DNA from 4 places in the Micromonospora sp. DT41 genome. Region 3 is predicted to be linked to each of the others. Evidence: riboswitches for the same ligand, from Rfam matches in the RefSeq annotation. Region 3 holds a riboswitch; each other region holds the start of a gene.
The links. Region 3 has a riboswitch for cyclic di-AMP ahead of ACLQ23_RS23325 (coiled-coil domain-containing protein). Riboswitches for the same ligand answer to the same signal wherever they lie in the genome.
Positions count from the first base shown of each region.

Region 1: it holds a riboswitch for cyclic di-AMP, as region 3 does, so the genes downstream of both, ACLQ23_RS04110 (transglycosylase family protein) here and ACLQ23_RS23325 (coiled-coil domain-containing protein) in region 3, are expected to answer to the same signal.
Region 2: it holds a riboswitch for cyclic di-AMP, as region 3 does, so the genes downstream of both, ACLQ23_RS03310 (coiled-coil domain-containing protein) here and ACLQ23_RS23325 (coiled-coil domain-containing protein) in region 3, are expected to answer to the same signal.
Region 4: it holds a riboswitch for cyclic di-AMP, as region 3 does, so the genes downstream of both, ACLQ23_RS08855 (C39 family peptidase) here and ACLQ23_RS23325 (coiled-coil domain-containing protein) in region 3, are expected to answer to the same signal.

Region 1 is NZ_JBNCKU010000002.1:51,597-54,902, reverse strand. It holds gene dinB (DNA polymerase IV) at 1-871, shown strand, start outside; gene ACLQ23_RS04115 (hypothetical protein) at 965-1,318, shown strand; gene ACLQ23_RS04110 (transglycosylase family protein) at 1,392-2,075, opposite strand; cyclic di-AMP (ydaO/yuaA leader) riboswitch at 2,078-2,251, opposite strand; gene htpG (molecular chaperone HtpG) at 2,472-3,306, opposite strand, start outside.
Region 2 is NZ_JBNCKU010000001.1:708,214-711,519, forward strand. It holds gene ACLQ23_RS03305 (YibE/F family protein) at 1-913, shown strand, start outside; cyclic di-AMP (ydaO/yuaA leader) riboswitch at 1,080-1,210, shown strand; gene ACLQ23_RS03310 (coiled-coil domain-containing protein) at 1,215-2,234, shown strand; gene ACLQ23_RS03315 (carbonic anhydrase) at 2,315-3,058, opposite strand; gene ACLQ23_RS03320 (helix-turn-helix transcriptional regulator) at 3,262-3,306, shown strand, end outside.
Region 3 is NZ_JBNCKU010000013.1:38,326-41,631, reverse strand. It holds gene ACLQ23_RS23335 (1-phosphofructokinase family hexose kinase) at 1-158, opposite strand, end outside; gene ACLQ23_RS23330 (SRPBCC family protein) at 346-813, shown strand; gene ACLQ23_RS23325 (coiled-coil domain-containing protein) at 978-2,042, opposite strand; cyclic di-AMP (ydaO/yuaA leader) riboswitch at 2,048-2,179, opposite strand; gene ACLQ23_RS23320 (cation diffusion facilitator family transporter) at 2,320-3,237, opposite strand.
Region 4 is NZ_JBNCKU010000004.1:67,796-71,101, reverse strand. It holds gene ACLQ23_RS08865 (acyltransferase family protein) at 1-366, shown strand, start outside; gene ACLQ23_RS08860 (hypothetical protein) at 510-1,289, shown strand; cyclic di-AMP (ydaO/yuaA leader) riboswitch at 1,577-1,718, shown strand; gene ACLQ23_RS08855 (C39 family peptidase) at 1,963-2,814, shown strand; gene ACLQ23_RS08850 (alpha/beta fold hydrolase) at 2,951-3,306, shown strand, end outside.

The DNA of each region.
Region 1 (3,306 bases), on a different contig from region 3:
CGTGGGTGGTCTGCGGCGGCTGGCCGGGCCGCCTGCCGACATCGCCGACCGGCTGCGCCGGGAGGTCCGCGAACAGATCGGTTTACCGATCACGGTGGGGGTGGCGCGTACGAAGTTCCTGGCGAAGGTGGCCAGCGGGGTGGCGAAGCCGGACGGGCTGCTTGTCGTCGCGCCGGATGCCGAGATGGCGTTCCTGCACCCGCTGCCGGTGGAGCGACTCTGGGGCGTCGGCCCGGTCACGGCCGCGAAGTTGCGGGAGCGCCGGATCCGTACCGTCGGGGAGGTCGCCCGACTCGGCGAGGCGGCGTTGGTGTCCCTGCTCGGCGCGGGCACCGGCCGGCACCTGCACGCCCTGGCGCACAACCGTGACCCGCGGGCGGTGCAGGTCGGCCGGCGGCGCGGCTCGATGGGCGCGCAGCACGCGCTGAGTCGCGCCCCGCATCCGGCCACCGAGTTGGACGGCATTCTGGGGGGCCTTGTCGACAGGGTCACCAGGCGGATGCGGGCGGCCGGACGGTCCGGGCGCACTGTGCTGCTGCGGCTGCGCTTCGGCGACTACACCCGGGCGACCCGCTCGCACACAGTGCGCAAGGCGACAGCTGACACCACGCCCCTGCTCGCTGCCGCGCGGGCGCTGCTGCGCGCGGCACTGCCGGAGATCGACAGGCGGGGCATCACGCTGATCGGCGTGTCGGTGGGCAACCTCGACGACAACCCTGTGCAACCGGAGTTGCCGTTCGACGCCGTCCCCGGGGCCAACCTGGACGCCGCCGTGGACGCGGTTCGGGACCGGTTCGGGTCGACTGCCGTGACCCGCGCGGTGCTGCTAGGCCGGGATCCGGGCGTCGAAATGCCCCTTCTGCCGGACTGATCTCCCTGGTGGCGGCGGATATCACAGCTGCTGGAGGGTTTAGCGGCGGCATGATCGGAGACGTTGTGACGATCAGCCTGAGGGGGGACCACCATGTCCGACGACAGCAGCAACCGCGCGAGCCGGCGTGCCGAGCGTCCGCACGACGTGACCGACCCGCTGCTGTGGCAGCTGGCGCTCGACGTGCTCGACGCCCACGAGCCGACCGAGGACGGCGTCTGCGGCAACCTGCTCTGCGCCGGGGAACCGTACCCATGCGCGGCACGCGGCAACGCTGAACAGTCGCTGCGGCTGGCTCGAGGCGGGGCCGAGACACCGCCGACGGCCGCCCAGCAGTGGGACGGCCGTGACGAGACACCTGACAACTGGTCCACCCAGGAGTCCTTCCACCCGCGGCGAACCCGGTCCGGCGAAGCGGTATCGGCGTCGCGGGCTTCGGCAGCCTGACGCCTCCGCCACGACAGCGACACGCCAGCGGGCGCCCGACCGGAATCCGATCGGGCGCCCGCTGGGTCGTACGTCAGAGGCTGAGCCGCTGCCCGGGGAAGATCAGGCCCGGGTCCGAGCCGACGACCTGCCGGTTGCGCTCGTAGAGGGCCTGCCAGCCGCCGTCCTGCTGGTGGCTCTGGGCGATCTCCGACAGGGTGTCGCCGGACTTCACCACGTAGGTGTCGCCGCTGGCGGCGGGGGCGGTGCGCTTGTTGCTGCGGGTCGCCGGCTGCTCACCGCGCGACGACCGCTGGGCGGGCTTGTCGGCCTTCGGAGTGGACTTCGACTTGGCGGTGGACTTCGACTTCGTGGTGGGCTTCGTCGAGGACTTGGTGGCGGAGCCGCCCGACGCACCGGCCTTCTTGCCGCAGGTCGGCCACGCGCCGATGCCCTGCCCCTTGAGCACCTTCTCGGCGATGGCGATCTGCTCGCCGCGGCTGGCCAGGTCGGCGCGGGCGGCGTACTTCTTGCCGCCGTAGCCGGCCCAGGTGCTCTGCGAGAACTGCAACCCGCCGTAGTAGCCGTTGCCGGTGTTGATCTTCCAGTTGCCACCGGACTCGCACTTGGCGATGGCGTCCCAGTTGACGGCCGCCTGGGCAGGTGCGGCCGGGCCGAAGAGCGCCACGGCGCCGGTGACCGCGCCGACGGCCAGGGTGCCGACGGCGATGCGGCGGGTGCTGACCCGTCGATGACGGGGGGTGTAGACAGACGTCATGAGTGTGCTTCCTCCACGCCGGCGAGGTGAGCTGTCGGGTTCGGGCCGAGGAGCCCGGCCGCACGGTGGCGGCTTCACCCCGAGGTGACGATGCACCGAGGAACGTTTGGGTCCCCCGCTCCTGCCCGGGTGACTGGGTTCCGACGACCGGGGGCAGGATTTGGCGTTACCGGTCGTGGCGTCCGCAGTGGCGGACCCGACCGACGTTAGGCACGGCCGGCATCGATCGCCCAACCCCTGTGAAGTTCTTCACCGGGGCACGCTGAGCGGCGCGCTCAGCGGTTGCGGGCGGCGTTCAGCTGTGCAGCGACCATGATGGACCGCTTCCGATCAGGTCGGCCGTTCCCCGGCCGGTGGAGCCCGACAACGCGGGTCACCACCGGCCGGGGCACCTCCCTACAGAGTGCGGGCGAGCCGGTCGGCGAGCGTACGGGTGAAGCGGGCCGGGTCGGCCAGGTCGCCACCCTCGGCGAGTACCGCGAGGCCGTACAGCAGCTCGGCGGTTTCGGTGAGGGTCTCGGCGGAATCGCCCTGCTCGTGAGCCTTGCGCAGAGCGGCTACCAGAGGATGACCGGGATTGATCTCCAGGATGCGCTTCGTCGACGGGATCTCGTGCCCCATCGCCCGGTACATCTTCTCCAGTGTCGGCGTGAGGTCGTGCGCGTCACCCACCACACAGGCCGGTGAGGTGGTGAGCCGCGACGACAGGCGGACCTCCCGGACGCTGTCGGAAAGTGTCGTGCCCAGCCAGTCCACGAGCGCCGCGAACTCCTGCCGCTGCTGCTCGCGCTCGGCTTCGGCCTGCTGCTTCTCCTCGTCGGTGTCGAGGTCGACCTCGCCCTTGGCGATCGAGCGCAGCGGCCGACCGTCGTACGTGCCGACCCGCTCCACCCACACCTCGTCGACAGGGTCGGTGAGCAGCAGCACCTCGTGGCCCTTGGCCCGGAACGCCTCCAGGTGCGGGGAGTTCTCGATGGTGGCCCGGGAGTCGCCGGTGGCGTACCAGATGTCGCTCTGGCCGTCCTTCATCCGGGAGACGTAGCCGGCCAGGTCGGTGAGCTCGGCCGGGTCGTGGGTGGAGGCCAGCGACAGGATCTCCAGCAGGGTGTCGCGGTTGTCGGTGTCGTCGATGAGCCCTTCCTTGACGACAGTGCCGAACTCCTTCCAGAAGGTCTGGTAGCGCTCGGCGTGGTTGGCCTTGAGGTCCTTGACAGCGGCGAGGACCTTCTTC
Region 2 (3,306 bases), on a different contig from region 3:
CGGAACGCCGCTGCTGTGGCTGGCTGTGGTCTTCGCCGCGGCGATCGTCGCGTTCGGCCGGTGGCGGGGCCTGGCCGCGCTGGCGGGGCTGGCGGCAAGCTTCGCCATCCTGCTCACCTTCGTGCTGCCGGGCATCGCCGCCGGCAGGTCACCGCTGCTGGTGGCTGTGGTCGGCGCCGCGCTCATCATGTTCGTGGTGCTCTATCTGACCCACGGGGTCACCGCACAGACCTCGGTAGCGGTCCTCGGCACCCTGGGCAGCCTGATCCTCACCGGAGTGCTCGCCACCGTCGCCACGGCCGCCACCCACCTGACCGGCTTCGGCAGCGAGGACGCCACCACACTGTCGATGTTCCAGGCCGACGTGGACCTGCACGGCCTGCTGCTCGCCGGAATCATCATCGGCTCACTCGGCGTGCTCGACGACGTGACTGTCACCCAGGCGGCCACCGTCACCGAGTTGGCGAACGCCAACCCGGGGCTGAGTCGATTGCAGCTCTACCGGGCGGCCACGCGGGTCGGCCGCGCCCACATCGCCTCCACGGTCAACACAATCGTCCTGGCGTACGCGGGCGCCTCGCTGCCGCTGCTGCTCCTGCTCACCGCCGACACACGACCCATCACGCAGATCCTGACAAGCGAGTTCCTGGCACAGGAGATCGTCCGCAGTGCGGTCGCCACACTCGGCCTGATCGCCGCCGTACCGCTGACCACAGGGCTGGCCGCTCTGGTGACCGCCGCCGGCTCGACACCGGCCGGCGACGCGCCCCGGCCGCGACCGGAGCGAGCCGACGTACTGGCTGCCCTCAGCCGTCCACGCGCGGGCCGGCCCGACCCCGAGCACACCCCACCCCCATCCACCGCCACCGACCAGTGGCCAGAGCCGGACAGGAGCACGAAGACGGCATGGTGACACTCCTCAGCGTGACCAGATCGGGCCCCCGCCCTGACGACCGCAGCACTGGTCACTCAACGCCATGGCGATATGACGCTTTTGGTGGGCATCCAGGCGTAGCTCACCCGGCCGACTCTCGGGTAACCTCGCTGCCGGTTACCGATGAAGGCGCGAAGCGGCGCCTGCGGTGCCACCGCCCAATCGCCAACCGGCGAGCCGGGGACCCAGGTACCTGGGGTGAATCCGCGCAAGCGGTAGGGGCCACTTCCGCCCCGAACCCGTCAGCTAACCCGGTCGGCGGTCGACGGAAGGGAACATTGTGACGGCACCCCTACGCCGCTGGTTGACACCTGTGGTGGCCGTGATCGCCGCACTGACCGTGCTCGCCGGGCCCGTACCGGCCCACGCCGCCCCGACGACCCCCACACCGTCCGGGCACGAGGAGGACGGCGAGCCGAAGCTGCTCAACGACGTCATCGAGCAGGCCAACCGCGACTACTCCGCCGCCAAGTCCAAGCTGGACAAGTCCAAGAAGCGGCAGCTGGAGTTGGCGATCGAGGTCGAGCGTGCCAAGGCCGACCTGGACGCGTTGGCACCACAGGTCGCGCAGATCGCCGCCCAGTCGTACCGCACCGGCCGCGTCGGCGCGATGGCGATGCTGCTTGACAGCAACGCTCCCGACACCTTCGTCAAGCGGGCCGCGGCCCTCGACGAGCTCAACATGATCAACGAGAAGAAGCTCGCCGAGGTCAACGCGGTGAAGATCCGCGCCGAGCAGGCCAAGCTGGCCCTCGACACGGAGGTCCGCGAGCAGCAGAAGCAGACCGCCCTGATGGCCAAGCGCAAGAGCGAGGCGGACAAGGCGCTCTCCCTCGTCGGCGGCAAGGGCTTCACAGGCGGTCTCGTGGACGCCACCTCGCCGGTCGCGAAGATCGGCCCGGGTCGCACCGCCGACGGCGACTGGAAGCCGCAGTCGTGCAGCGAGGACGACCCGACCACCTCCGGCTGCGTCACACCTCGCACCCTGCACGCCTACAAGGAGGTCAGGCGGGCCGGCTTCACCCGGTTCGTCGGCTGCTACCGCCCCGGCGGGCCGTGGGAGCACCCGAAGGGCCGCGCCTGCGACTGGTCGCTGCAGAAGAGCGGCTTCTCCCCGTGGCACAACGAGGACACCCGCAAGTACGGCAACAACGTCGCAGCGTTCCTCATCCGCAACGCCGACCGGCTCGGCATCTACTACGTGATCTGGAACCGGCAGATCTGGTTCCCGGCGACCGGGTGGAGCTCGTACAGCGGACCGTCGAACCACACCGACCACGTCCACATGTCACTGCTCTGACGGCACGTACCGCAGACGAGGGCCGCCCCGCACCACGCGGGGCGGCCCTCGTCGCACGTGGCGGGTCGGCGGTCCAGTTGTCAGGCGGCGGCGGTCGCGGCCGGGCCGTCCGGGACGCTCGGCACGTCGATGCTCGGCACGTCGAGGGTCGCGGCGCCGACCGGCACGGCGGTCACCGGACGCACCCCACCGATGGCGAGACGGTACGACATCCCCACCACCGCGCACCGGCCCTGCTCCACAGCCTCGGCCAGTACCGGCGACTGCCCGAGCAGCGTCTCGACAGTCTGCGCGATGTGGATGTCGACGATGCCGTCGATGTCGTCCACACCCTCGGCCGTGGCGCGCCGCAGGCTGGGCAGCACCGCGTCGACCACCGCGCGCAGGTGCCCCACGGGTGCCGTGCCGGTGGCGGCGGCCTCACGGGCCGCCTGCACGGCACCGCAGGAGTCGTGACCGAGCACCACCACCAGCGGGGTGCCGAGCACTGTCACCGCGTACTCCACGCTGCCCAGCACCTCCGGACCCACGATGTGCCCGGCCGTACGGACCACGAAGAGGTCACCCAGGCCCCGATCGAAGATGATCTCGGCGGCCAACCGGGAGTCGGAACAGCCGACGATCACCGCGAACGGGTGCTGCCCGTCGGCCACCGCGGCGCGGTGTTCGGCGCCCTGGTTGGGGTGGCGTGGAGCGCCGCTGACGAAGCGCCGGTTGCCGTCGGCCAGTTCGGCGTACGCCCGCGACGGCTCGGTGAGCGCCGGTGCCTGATCGGTGGCCCGCTGCGGCCCCGGCTGCCCGCCGGGCATTACGGAACGGCTCATCCCCGCACCTCGTCTCCACGCATTTGGCCTGCTCAACCCGCACGTCGACCGGCCCGGCGGCGGGCGCTGGCTCGGGCTCCACGTTCACACGCACCAGAAGATGCGTCAAGATATGCGTGATATAGATTTCATACGTTGGCCCGGTTCGACCCGCCTGCGACAGGCGCGAGGCGAGGGCGGGCAACCGGAGAGGCGGTCCCACGATGGCGAGCACGGCGACAGCTGACGGCAGCCCAGGCAGCGGCCGG
Region 3 (3,306 bases):
TCGCCGCCGAGCGCGGCGCACAGCACCACGTCGACACCGAGCGACAGCACCATGCGGGCCTGCCAGACGCCCTGCCCGCCGGGGTGCAGGTGCAGCTCGGGGTGGTCGTTCGGCTGATCCACAGTTACCGTCAGTTGCGGTGTGGGCGCGAAGACCATCACGTGCCCGCTCACCGGTCATCCCCGTTCATGCGTCCGCCCTTCATCACGACCGGTGATACCTCAACAGCTGACGGTAGTGATAACGCGTCGCCAATGCCCGGGCAACGGCCGGTGTCCGTCCGGACGTTGCCAGCCCCACCGGTGTACGGGACGATCGTGCGACCCATCGACGGCGGGAGACGGCGTGCTCAGCAGCGACACGTTCAGCTACACCGTGCAGGCCCGCTGTTCGCTCGCCGACGCGGCGGCCCTGCTTGGCGACCTGAGCCGCCAGGGCGAGCTGCACCCACTGATCATCCGGGTGCGGCGAGTCCCGCCCCGGCCCGGAGCCGTGGCCAGCTACACGATCAACGACCGTCTGGTCGCCGGCCCGCTCCGCTTCCGAACCACCTATCACGCGGACGTGCTGACCCTCGACGACGACGAGATCGTCACTGTCGCACGCCAGTGGCCGGCCACCACGGTGCGTAACCACACACGCCTACGCGCCGAGCCCGACGGCCTGGTCCGGATCGACGTCGAGATCACCCTGCGGGCACCGAAACCCCTCTTCCGGTACGCCTTCAGCCAGGCCCGAGTCGCCCACCTGGCCCTGGCGGCCCGGCTGGGAGCGGCCCTGGACCGCAGCGACAACCCCCCACCGTCGACCTGACCAGCCGCCGCTTGGCGCGCGGACCTTGTCATGATCGTGCTCGATCCAGGATGTCGTGGTGTCGGGCCGTTGGGAGGCCACTACATCCTGGTTCGAGTGCGGTCGCGCAGACGTACACCGGCCGGCGTCCCCGCGTGGGGGAGCGCCGGCCGGGTCGGGTCGGGCTAGTACACGGACAGGTGTACGTGGTTGGTGTGGTCGCTGGACGGGTCGCCGTTCGCCCCGCTGTACGACTTCCACCCGCTGCTGGGCAGCCAGATCTGCCTGTACCAGATCACGTACAGCACGGCGAGCCGGTCGGCGTTGCGGATGAAGTACGCGGCCAGGTTGTTGCCGTACGTCTTGTCGCCGCCGGTGGCGTCCCCGCCGAAGCCGTTCTTCTGCGCGGCGAAGTCGCAGGCGCGACCCTTGGGGTGCTCGCCGGAGCCGCCGGAGCGGTGGCAGGAGACGTACCTTGTGAAGCCCGCGGCCTTGGCCTGGTTGAGGGCGTGCAGGGTGCGTGGGGTGATGCAGCCGTTGGCCGGGGTCGGGTCGTTGACGCTGCAGGACTCGGACGGCCAGGAGCCGTCGGAGTTGCGCGGCGCGGGCTTGGCGTTGGCGGTGGAGGTGCCCCGGTTGGAGCCGGAGTCGGAGGCGGTGGTCTGCTGCCTGGTGTTGGCAACGGCCAGGGCGCGTTCGGCCTGCTCCTTGCGCTTGGCCATCACCTCGACCTGCTTGCGCTGCTCGCGGATCTCGCCGTCGAGGGCGACGCGGGTGCGGTTGGCCTCGTCCTTCGTGGCGATGAGGTCGCGCAGCACCCGGTCCTCGTTGGCGGCGACCACGTCCAGCGCGGCGGCGCGGTCCATGAAGCCCTCGGGGCTGTTGGTGTTGAGCAGCGCCGAGACGGTGCTGAGCCGGCCGGTGCGGTACGCGACGCCGGCGATCTCGCCGACCTTGCCGCTGCGTTCGTCCATCTCGGCTTCGGTGGTCTTGAGCTTGGCGGCGAGTTGCTGCTGCCGCTGGATCGAGGTGTCCAGGGCGCGCTTCGCGTCCAGGTAGCCCTTGCTGGCCGCGTCGAGTGCGGCGCGCAGGGCGGGGGTGCCACCCTCTTCGTCGTTGTCGGGTGCCGCGGCCCGTTGGGTGGCCGGGGGAGCGGCCGAGGCGGCGCCGGCGGGGATGGCGACGCCGAGGGTGAACATCATGACGATCAGCGCCGCCAATCGGGCGGCGGGGGGTCGTGCTGGTGCCACTGCGCATGTCCTTCCGTCAGCCGCCGACCGGGTTAGCTGACGGGTTCGGGACGGAAGATCCCTACCGCTGACGCGGATGCACCCCAGGAACATGGTTCCCCGGTTCGCCCTCTCGGGTGATTAGGCGGCGGCCGCCACCGGCGCCGGGAGGGCGCCGCCGGGTGGTGGCCGGGAGCCAGCCTACCGGTGCTCATGGGGCTGGTGCAGCGATTGTGACTGACGGTGCGCGAAGCGCTACCCAAAACACCGACAAAAGGTATAAAAGCTGACAACCCGCTCACCAAGTGACGGCACCGCAGGCCCCCGGGGCCGCACCGGGCTCGATCTGGAGCGTGGCGTGCTCGATCCGGAAGTCCTCCTGCAGGGCGGTGCGCGCCGCCGTGAGCACGGTGCCGACCTCCGCGTCGGGCGCCATCGTCAGGTGTGCGGAGGCCACCTCCATGCCCGAGGTGAGCGTCCAGACGTGCAGGTCGTGCACCTCGACCACGCCGGGTACGGCGGCGAGCCGGTCGTGCACGGCGGTGACCTGGAGGTGTTCCGGAGCGGCCTGCACGAGGATGCGGACCGCGGCGCGGCCGAGCCGCCAGGTGCGCGGCAGGATGAACACGCCGATGGCGACCGCTACCAGTGGGTCGGCCCACCACCAGTCGGTGACCGCGATGAGCAGTGCCGCGCCGATCACGCCGACCGAGCCGAGCAGGTCGCCGAGCACCTCCAGGTAGGCGCCCTGGAGGTTGATGCTGTCCCGGGCGCCGGTGCGGAGCAGGGCGAACGCGATCACGTTCGCGAGCAGGCCGAGCACGGCGACCACGAGCATCGGGCCGACCACCACCTCGTGCGGGTCGCCGAACCGGCCGATCGCCTCGATCACCACGTAGATCGCGACGCCGGAGAGCAGGACGGCGTTGGCGAGGGCGGCGAGCACCTCGAGGCGGTAGAGCCCGAAGGTGCGCTGCGGGTCGCGGGCGGCCCGTTGGGTTGCGGTGATCGCGGCGAGGGCCATCCCGATGCCGAGTACGTCGGTGAACATGTGCCCGGCGTCGGAGAGCAGGGCCAGCGAGCCGGTGTGCAGTGCGGCCACCGCCTCGACCACCATCAGGGTGGCGAGCAGCCCGAACGCTACCCAGAGCCGGCCCCGGTGCTGCTGTGCGGCGTTGCTGACCGACGCGTGGTGGTGGTCATGACCTGAGCCCACGAAACCCACCTTCCTGTGCCGGCCGGGACGGGGTCAAATGTATGTTCACATCGCTATGTATGCAACTGT
Region 4 (3,306 bases), on a different contig from region 3:
GCCGCGGACGCGGACGTGCGGGACCGGCGCTCGCCGTGGCGGTCCCGTCCGCTGGTGTGGCTCGGCGAGGTCTCCTTCGCCTTCTATCTGGTGCACGTGCTGGTGATGACGAGTGTGCTGCGGTGGAGCGGGGACTGGGGGACGGGCTTCCAAGGCTGGCGCGGCCCGGCTGTGGTGCTCGGGTTCCTTGTGGTCAGCCTGGTCCTGGCCGGGTTGCTGCACCGCTACGTCGAGACTCCGCTGATGCGCCGACTGGCACCGCGCCGCCCGGCCCGTCCGCCGGCCGTCCCCCGGCAACGGACCGCGGCCACCGAAGCCGGGGGCGAAAAGCCCGACGACCGATCGACGTACGCCGACTCGCGCTGACGGGTCCAACCTGGTCAGACGCGGTCCGGCGCGGCGTGCGTCGACACGCCCGGCGCCCGATGCGCCCGGTTCGTGCCGGCGGTAGCGTCGGACCGAACGCGTGCGGCTTCCCATCGCAATGCTCTCCCGCCGAGGTGCCGACCATGGAGACCGTCGTCTTCTACGAGTTCCTGACCGAGGTGCCGCAGGCCGCCGCCATCTGGTCGGCCCTGCTCCTGCTGACACTGACAGTGCTCGCCGTCCTGGTGGCCCGTCCGGAGCGGGACTCGACGGCCGCCGAACGGGACAGGGCGGCCGTCGAGCCGCCGCCCACCGCTCGTGAGGCCGCCGCCGCCGAGGCCGCCGACCTGCGCCGGTACGCCGAGGAGGTGGCCGTCGCCGCGGCCCGCGCGGCGCAGACCGCCCGACGGCGGCGTGCGGACTGGCTGACCGCTCAGGAGCAGGTGGAGCAGATCTGGGTGCGGTACGACGAGGCGGACGCCGCGGCCCGACGCTTCGCCGGTGCCGGAGCGCTGCCCACCCCGCGAACCCCGCGCACCCCCGCCGAGTACGCCACCCGGGAGCGTTACCTGCACCGGGCGGCGATGGCCGCGTACTGGCGGGGGGACCTGACCATGCGGCAGCTCGGCGACGTGTTCGGCCAGCGGCACGGCTGGGATCCGCGTCGGCACCCGGTGGAGCAGGAGGTGCTGCTCAGCCGGGCGGTCCGGGAGACGCGGCGGGCCGACTACGAGGCTGCCGCCGGGCGGGAACGGGCGGCCTGGCGCGACGCCGAGCTGGCGGCGTCCGCTGCGCGTGCCCTGGCCGAGGAGGCCTACGCGGCGGTGGCCCGGTTGCGGCCGACGCGGGTGGCAGCCCGCCGCACCGTCCGTGTCGCGGTTCTGCCGGCGGCGGCGCGGTGGCGCCCGGCGCGGGTGGGCTGAAACGCCCCGATTATTCGGTGAGCCCGGTCACACGCGCGGGAAATCGGGCGGCTGACGCGTTCGGCCGGATTGTTCCCGCAGATCCGGCGGCATTGTCGACGGCCTGTCCGCTTGTCGACCTACGGTGCCTCCGTAACCGCTCGTCCCATCGAGTCACGTCAGCGGCAATACGCCCAGAAATTGTCGCCGCGTTCAAGGTTTACGCAGGTGAGCGAGGCTTGGCAGGGCTCAGGAGGGCCAGTAGGGTCATCCCGTCCGGTGCGGTAACCGATCGCGAATGGCGACGCCGCGCTGACCCGCTCAATCGTGATCAACGAACCGGGGACCCACAAGTACGTCCGGGGTGAATCCGCGAGCCACGGCCCGCGGTAGGGCGATCTTCCCGCCCGAATCCGTCAGCTAACCCGGTAGGCGGTGTCGGAAGGAGTTCCATCCCCATGCAGCACCCGCATACCCCTCGGCTATTCCTCCGCCTTCACGGCGTCGCGGTACCCACGCTTGTCCGCCTCGTGGCGGTGAGCTGACCCCCAGGGTCACCGCACTTTCCGCCCGGCCACGCCGGGCGTTCCCCTGAGCGGCTCCACCATCCGCGGACCACGGTCCGCGCGCTGGCGCGTGCCCGGATACCGGCTGCCCCCGGTGTGCCGCTCTCCCCCTGAACCGTGGAGGACCCGTGAAGCACACCCTGCAGCGTCAGCTGCGCCGCCTCGCCACCGAACGCCCGTACCAGATCGCCGTCGCCTCCGCCGCGGCCCTCGCCATCGCGACCACCACCGGCGCCCTGGTGGCCGGCGCCGATGAGGCCCCCGTCGGCCAGCACACCGCCTCGACCGTCGCCGAGATGCGCAGCGACACCGCCGCCTCCCGCGGCGACGCCCGGGTCGCGGACCCCTCGGCCAGCGCCGCCCCGACCAGCGCCAGCCCGAGCGCCGCCGCCCCCTCCGCAAGCGCCGCGTCGCCGGCCGCCAAGGCCAGCAGCGACCCGGACCTGACCGCCAGGAAGGCGGCGCCGAAGCCGCCCGCGACAAAGGTGCTCGACTTCCGCTACCAGGCGCAGAACACGTACTACAACTGCGGCCCGGCGGCCGTCCGCAACGCTCTCAGCGCCGCCGGCATCAACCGCACCCAGGACCAGTTGGGCGCCGAGCTGGGCACCACCGAGATGGGCACCAACTCGGCCCTGGACACCACCCGGGTGCTCAACGCCGAGGTGAAGGGCTCCCCGTACCGGACCCGGATGTTCGCCGGCTCGCCAAGCCCGGCCCAGATGGACCGTCTCCAGGCTGACGTCGTCGCCGCGATCACCGACGGCCGTGGCGTGGTGGCCAACGTGGCCGGGGACGCCGTCGACACGAACGGCGGCTGGCACTCCTTCGGCGGCGGGCACTACGTCGCAGTGGTGGGCTACAAGGACAACGGCCGTACCGTGCGGATCGCCGACTCGGCGAACGCGGCCTACGGCGAGTACTGGATGACCACGATCAACCTGGCCAACTGGATCGCTACCCGGGGCTACTCCGCCTGACCAGGCGTGAGACCCCACCAGACGCCGCGGGCGCCGTCTCCCACGAGGGGCCGGCGCCCGCGGCGTCTTCGTCGACGCCGGGTCAGGACCGCGACGGATCTCGCTGCGAGCCGGTACGCCGTGGGAGACTGCGGCCGTGGTGGATGAATCGGGTGGTCACGCCGACCGTAGGCCGGTCCTGCTTCTGCTGCACGGCATGGGGGCGACCGGTGACGTCTGGCTGCCCTGGGCGCCGCTGCTGGAGCAGCACTGGCCCGGCAGGTGGCTGGCGCCCGACCTCGCCGGCCACGGCTGGTCGGAGCCACTTCCGACGTACTCCTTCGAGGGTTTCGCCAAGCGGATCGCCCAGGCCCTGGCGCCCGGCGACCGCATCGTGGTGCTCGGGCACTCGCTGGGTGGTGTGGTCGGCCTGGCGCTGGCCGCCTGCGCCGCCGGAACGCCAGTGGACGCCGTGGTGGGGCTCGGCATCAAGGCCGTCTGGACGCCGGACGA